DNA from 2 places in the Lactococcus protaetiae genome. Region 1 is predicted to be linked to the other one. Evidence: predicted binding sites of a transcription regulator. Region 1 holds the regulator's gene; the other holds the start of a gene.
The links. Region 1 encodes NrdR, which represses ribonucleotide reductase genes. Its sites were predicted from a motif close to ACACNATATATNGTGT; they were not measured.
Positions count from the first base shown of each region.

Region 2: a site for NrdR is predicted at 1,427-1,442, ahead of FLP15_RS09590 (redoxin NrdH). Genes of this name have one in related genera too.

Region 1 is NZ_CP041356.1:1,343,016-1,346,769, forward strand. It holds gene FLP15_RS06580 (phosphotransferase family protein) at 1-66, shown strand, start outside; gene trmB (tRNA (guanosine(46)-N7)-methyltransferase TrmB) at 766-1,416, shown strand; gene nrdR (transcriptional regulator NrdR) at 1,574-2,023, shown strand; gene FLP15_RS06595 (DnaD domain protein) at 2,323-3,498, shown strand; gene dnaI (primosomal protein DnaI) at 3,498-3,754, shown strand, end outside.
Region 2 is NZ_CP041356.1:2,009,526-2,013,279, forward strand. It holds partial or broken gene parE (DNA topoisomerase IV subunit B) at 1-235, opposite strand, end outside; gene plsY (glycerol-3-phosphate 1-O-acyltransferase PlsY) at 747-1,385, shown strand; gene FLP15_RS09590 (redoxin NrdH) at 1,541-1,759, shown strand; gene nrdI (class Ib ribonucleoside-diphosphate reductase assembly flavoprotein NrdI) at 1,761-2,183, shown strand; gene nrdE (class 1b ribonucleoside-diphosphate reductase subunit alpha) at 2,589-3,754, shown strand, end outside.

The DNA of each region.
Region 1 (3,754 bases):
AGAGGAAAAATGAAAGAAGTAAACCAAGAAATTTTAGGTCTTCGAAATTTTTGTGAATTATTTTAGTAAAAATAGGCTAGGGTCTCCTTCCTATTTTTTGGCTTATGGCAATTGATTTGAGGTATACTGTAGATTGTCAGCTTTGATGAATGGCTATTCCGACTTGGTAATTCAGTGCTATAGCCACTTCGCATTGTTGCTTTGTCTTTTGTTCTTGAGTGGGACAACAAGGTTGCGTAGACCGTTCGTAGAACGGTGTGCAAAGCACATGAACTTGCCACTTTATAGGATAGTCGTTTGTGTTAAAGCAGCAATGGATATGTTAGTTGTTTCATCTATTAGTAGCTTAGTGAAGTTGATGGTGGAGCAAAGCGGAGATAGAGCCTGTGGCGTGAAACGAACATAGACCGTTCAGAGAAATGGTGTAGAAAGTGCATGTCATGGCGATTTTTTCACTATGAAGTTAGTCAGTAACGTCAATCTGTTGTTAGTTTTTAACCAAGCAAGTGTTTGCTATCTTCGCCCTTTGGGCTACGCTGTCCATCCTCGCTATGGTGCTAAAGCACCTAGTCGGATTGGCAACTCTCCCACCTCTTTTAGGTGGAGGGATAGGCAACACTAAGCTTTGTTTTCGTTCTACTAACATCAGTGGGAGAGAAAGAATCTCCCACTGATGAAGTAATCACTTCAAAACAGATTAGCTTTAGAAATGAATTTCAACGCCAAGAGTAAGTATAAGAGTATTAGAAGTAAAATGAGGTAGCAATGCGCGTAAGAAATCGTAAAGGGGCAACAGAGATGCTTGCCGAAAACGCACATATTGTGGTCGAAAATCCAGCAGAATTTAAGGGACGCTGGGCAAAACGTTTTGGAAACAATCATCCTATTCATATTGAAGTAGGTTGTGGCAAAGGGGCATTTGCAACGGGAATGGCAGCACTCCATCCAGAAATTAATTATATTGCAATTGATATGCAGTTGTCCGTTTTGTCTTATGCTTTGGACAAAGCACTCGAAGCGGGCTTGCCAAATGTGCAAATGATGTTAGTTGATGGTGCCGCTTTGACTGAATATTTTGAAGAGGGTGAGATTGACCAGGTCTATTTGAATTTCTCTGATCCTTGGCCCAAAACTCGTCATGAAAAACGTCGCTTGACTTATAAGGCATTTTTGGCTACTTATGAGCAGATTTTAAGGTCAGAAGGTGAAATTCATTTTAAGACTGATAACCGTGGTTTGTTTGAGTATTCGCTAGTTTCATTGACTAATTATGGAATGGAGCTAAAAAAAGTTTGGCTTGATTTGCATAAGGATGAGGAATTTGCTCCGCTTAACGTAATGACAGAATATGAAGAGAAATTTTCAAATAAGGGTCAAGTGATTTATCGATTGGAAGCAAAATTTAAGAAGCGTTAATGACTGTAGAGTTTGTCAGCATACTGACAGAAGCAAAAAACTGTCAGTAGTTCGTTGTAAGTTTTAAAGTGATTACTTCAATTTCTGTCGGATTTAATCTACTGACAACAACAATCAGAAATTGTTTGAAGTGAAATAAGAAAAGGAAGGTGATAAGATGAGATGTCCTAAATGCTCTTCTGATGAATCAAAAGTTGTAGATTCAAGACAAGCTGAAGATGCTATTCGCCGTCGTCGAGTTTGTGAAAATTGTGGTTTTCGTTTTACGACATTTGAACGTATTGAAGAAATGCCTCTTTTGGTGATTAAAAAAGATGATAAGCGCGAACCATTCAATCGTGAAAAGATTGTTCGTGGTTTGGTACGGTCGGCTTACAAACGTCCTGTTTCAAGTGAAGATATTGAAAGCATCGTGGCAAATGTTGAACGTAAGATTCGACAGCTTGATCGTAATGAAGTGAAATCTGATACAATTGGAGAATTTGTAATGGAAGAACTCTCAAAACTGGATGATATTACTTATATTCGTTTTGCCAGTGTTTACCGTTCTTTCAAGGATGTGAGCGAACTTGAGGCACTTTTGCAAAACATTACGAAGAAAAATTGAGTCTGTCAGTGTGCTGACAAGCATTGTCAGTTGTCAGTAAAACCAAACTTGTTCGTCAGCTCTTTTGAGCGAGTTAACTCGTTCACTTTCAATTTTACGCAGTGCGATTACGACTAGCACATCCTGCCTGCATAGCGAATGCAAAGAGCGGAGACCGTTCGGAGAATTGCGTGCCTTTTGCTCTGACTTAGAACGAATGGACAGCGGAGCAACGAAGTTTCGGAGATAGCGCAGATTTGACTTTCAAGCAGTGTTAAAGCAAAAGAAGCTATAAACAATAATCACGAAAAGAGGAAAATATGAGAGCAGGAGATTCGTTTACCATTGTGAATCGCGGAAAAATCAGCTTCGATGCCGAGACTTTTACGCTACTCTATTTACCGATTGTTGGTTCTAATGCTTTTGCTTTGTATCAACTGCTGACGACTTTTTCAACAGGGCGTATTTCTCATTTTTTGGAATATCTGAACATTGGATTAAATCCATTTTTGGAGAGTTTGGACAAGCTTTCTGGGCTTGGCTTAGTCAAAGTTTTTGATGACCACACGATGCTTTATTTTGATGTAAAGAGTCCATTGACTTACGATGAATTTTTATCTGATGATTTTTACAAGCAACTTTTGATTTCACGGATTGGTGAAAATAGAGTGACCGGTCTTTCAAAAAAAATCGAAGTCAAAGGTCAAAATATTTCCAAAAAATTTCATGAAGTTTATAAAGTTGATTTTGACAATGAACCAAAAGCAGCTGTCAGCACTGACAGCTTTGATATGGGTGCTTTTAAGAGTTTGATGGATCGTCAAGGATTGACATTCTCAAATGAAAACTTAGAGCGTCTGAGCCTTTATTCTCTCGCCGAAAAATTTGACCTCAACTGGTACGAACTCTTTAAAAAAGCTGAGAGTACGGCTAATGCAGACAAGACTTTGAACCTGTCAGCACTGACAAGAAGTCTGTCAGCAAGTTCTGAGCCACAAGTGGCATTATCAAGTTTTCCCAAAGCGTTTGCTGATCTTATCGTGAGTAGTAAATCACACGAGCCAGTCGAATTTATTCAGCAGATTAAGAGTCAAGCTGGCGGTTTTGTAAGTGGGGATGAGCGGAAGATTTTAAATAATCTCACTAAACAAAATCTGCCATCGGAAGTCCAAAATGTACTCATTCATTATATTTTAGTTCAACAAAAAAATGCATCTCTGTCTTCAAATTTTGTGAATACATTGGCAAATGATTGGATGAGAAATAAAGTATTCACCGCAGAAATGGCAGTAAAGCGTATCTTAGAACGTAGTGAATCAGCTCAAATAAAAGCACAAGAGAAACAAAACTTTACAAAAAAACAAACAAAAATTGTGAAAGAAGCACCAAAGTGGTCAAATCCAAGCTACGAAAATAAGACAAGTGAAGAGGAACTTGCAAGGCTTGAGAAAATTCGGCTTGCCTCACTCCAAAAACTGAAAGGAGAGCAGCAATAATGGAATCTATTGGTGAAATTTTAAATAAACGCAAAGATTTACGCGGAAATTTTGAAAAACTTGTGGCTGAAGTCATGAAAAATAAAGATGTTCAGTCTTTTATTGCTACCCATCAAATGACGTCAGATGAGATTCAGCGTTCCTATTCAAAATTTTATGAATTTGTGCGTGAGCGTGAAAAATTTGAAAAAGGTGAGAAGCGGGCGGCAGATGGTTATGAACCAGTCTTGATTATGAATCATGGCTATGCTGATGT
Region 2 (3,754 bases), 670 kb from region 1:
CACGTCCTTCATCCTCAACAGTCATCGAACCATCTTTGTTAATGATGACAGAAATTTTATTACCAAATCCTGAAAGCGCCTCATCGACTGCATTATCTACAATTTCCCAAACCATGTGATGCAGTCCTGTACCATCAGTCGATCCAATATACATCCCTGGTCTTTTCCTTACCGCATCAAGCCCTTCTAAAACTTGAATTGCATCATCACCGTAATGATTAATATCTACAGTCATTCTTTCCTCTTATCCTTATCACATTTTTATCAATATTTTTGTTTATTTTATTGACTTTCAAAAGTCATTTTATTTTTCTATCACTTTTATAAACCCTATGTTGTTAACCAGCTTTTTAGTGCAATATCAGCAACATAACACACTTCGTACGTCATTCTTCAAAAGTCAATATATTTACAAGTTCAGAAAAATATTTACCTTGATTATTGTACCTTGTTCAGAAAGCTTTGTCAAAAGCCTATTATCAATTAATCCACATCTCTCCATTTTATATTATATCGAACTCAGTCAATAAACGCTCCATTTTATCAAACAATATGAGAAACTCTAAAAATTGAATTACACAAAGTTGCAATATGAAATACATAAAATCGCAGTAAAAGCTTCGTTCTTAATAGCAGCATTGTCATTATTCTTTACCAAAAATATGATATAATTATACAGTTAAAAGAGTTAGTATCTGATTTGAAATCAATCATACATTTTAAACGAAATAAACTTTGGAGAACTTATGCTTATTTTTATTCTTCTCATTGTCAGTTATCTTTTGGGAGCTATTCCTGCTGGTCTATGGGTCGGAAAGATTTTCTTTAAAAAAAATCTCCACGACTACGGTTCTGGAAATACAGGAACAACTAATACTTTTCGGATATTAGGCATTAAAGCTGGAATTGCAGTCTTTATGTTCGATTTACTCAAAGGTACTTTAGCCACTTTATTACCATTATTCTTTCATGTTCACGGCATATCCCCTCTAATTTTTGGACTTATCGCTGTTTTAGGACACACTTTTTCTATCTTTGACCACTTCAAAGGCGGAAAGGCTGTTGCAACTTCTGGAGGTGTTGTTCTCGGGTTTAGCCCGCTATTTCTTCTCTATCTCCTCCTTGTTTTTCTTATTGTTCTCTTCTTATTTAGTATGATTAGTCTATCAAGCATTGCAGCAGCGATTGCAGCAATTATTGGTATCCTCATTTTTCCTAGTATTAGTTTTATTCTGCCAAATTATGATTTATTATTTTCAATAATAATTTTTGTCCTCGCAATAATAATTATTGTTAGGCATAAATCTAATATAAAGCGAATTAAAAATCATACAGAATCCCTTGTCCCCTTTGGTTTTAACTTATCCAAGCAAATAAAAAAATAGGACTATATCTTGTGTCTATCTAATATTTTTTACATAATTCAACACAATATCTAGTAGTAATCATTTGACTAGATATTTTTTTTACGCTAAAATAAGACTATAAAAAATAACGAGAAAAGTAAAATAACTTTTACTCACATAAATGGGGGACTATAATGGTTACAGTATATTCAAAAAATAACTGCATGCAATGCAAAATGGTCAAAAAATGGCTTGGAGAACACGACATTTCTTTCAACGAAATAAATATTGATGAACAGCCTGAATTTGTAGAAAAAGTTATTGAAATGGGTTTTCGTGCCGCACCTGTTATCACCAAAGGTGAATTAGCTTTCTCAGGATTTCGTCCATCAGAATTAGCAAAGTTGGCTTAATATGAAACTTGTTTACTTCAGCTTGACGGGTCAAACCCGTCGCTTCGTGAGCAAAACAGACTTACCTCACGAAGAAATATTGGCAGATAGTGACTTAGAAATGAATGAAGATTTTATTCTTATCACACCAAGTTATGCCGAAGAATCACCGACTGTATCAAAATCAATTGAAGTCATGGATCCAGTATTTGATTTCATGGCCTACAATGATAATTATAAATTCTGCCGTGGAATCATCGGTACAGGCAATCGTAATTTTGCTGGAATTTATATTTTTACTGCAAAGGAAATTTCTGCCAAGTATCAAATTCCTATTTTGTACGATTTTGAGTTCAACGGAACGCCTTCTGATGTTGAAATGGTTGAAAAATTAGCTAAAAAACTTGATCAAGGAGCAAGTGTTACTTACAAAAAGCCCTTTTGATTAACTTTATTCTTCCGCTTCACATTTGTGAAGCTCCTTTAATTTTTATCTAAAACTTACAAGTCTTTTATTATGTAATTAATTTTATAATTCAGCGAGTTTGTTTTTTATTTTAAAGGAAAGCGCTTCCTGATATAGCGATTAGTTTGTTGTTACCCAACTTCATCCCCATTGGGATTGCTTCACAATCGCCTTTTGCAGACTAACTAATAAAATATATTATTTTAAAGTTAGTTTAGTAAATAACTCACTTCTATAGTTAATCCGTTGTAAAAATCCACAATGAACTAATGTCATGGTCTAACTTCATGGCGCAAAAATGGCGTTATGACATGCCAATTACAATCACCATTAATAAAATTCGATTGGATTTTAAGGTGGAACTAGTGTATTAAAAGGAGTAATATGTCTCTTAAAAATCTCAAAGATGTTACTTATTTCAAGCTCAATAATGAAATCAATATTCCTGTTAATGGTGCGATTCCATTAGCAAAAGATAAAGAAGCGATTGCTGCTTTCTTCAAAGAAAACGTTGAGCCCAATCGCTTTATTGCCGAAACTTACACGGATAAGCTCAACTGGCTTGTCCAAGAAGAATATCTAGAATCTGATTTTTTATCAAAATATGATTCAACATTTATTACAACACTTCGAAAAGAATTGACTGATTTTGGTTTCCATTTTGATTCGTTCATGGCAGCATATAAATTCTATAATCAATATGCTATGAAAAATAATGATGGTTCTCTTTATCTTGAAGACTTTGAAGACCGTGTATTGATGAATGCCCTTTACATGGGAGCTGGTGATGAAAGTTTAGCACGAAATCTCGCCTTCTCAATGATTAATCGGAGATACCAACCAGCTACACCAACATTTCTTAATGCTGGTCGCAAACGTCGCGGAGAGTTTGTTTCTTGCTTCTTATTGCAATTGACAGACGATATGAATTCTATCGGACGAACGATTAATTCTGCCTTACAACTTTCTAAAAATGGTGGTGGTGTTGGTCTTAATTTGACGAATCTACGTGCTGCTGGTGCCCCAATCAAGGGATATGATGGTGTTGCAGCAGGTGTTGTGCCTGTCATGAAACTTTTTGAAGATTCTTTCTCATATGCTAACCAATTGGGACAACGTCAAGGTGCAGGAGTCGTTTATCTTTCCATCTTTCACCCAGATATTATGGAATTCCTTTCAACCAAAAAAGAGAACGCTGACGAAAAAATCCGTGTAAAAACCTTATCTTTAGGTGTAACTGTTCCTGATAAATTTTATGAATTAGTCAAAAAGGGTGAAACAATGTATCTTTTCGAACCTTATTTTGTCGAAAAATATTATGGTAAACCTTTCGCTGAAGTTGACATCACTGCGGAATATAACAATATGGTTGCAAATCCAGAAATTCGTAAAACACCGATAAGTGCGCGTGAGCTTGAACAAGAACTTTCTAAACTTCAACAAGAATCTGGCTATCCTTATATTGTCAATGTTGATACTGTTAATCGGGCTAACCCTGTTGATGGTGTGATTTCAATGTCAAATCTTTGTTCTGAAATTCTCCAAGTGCA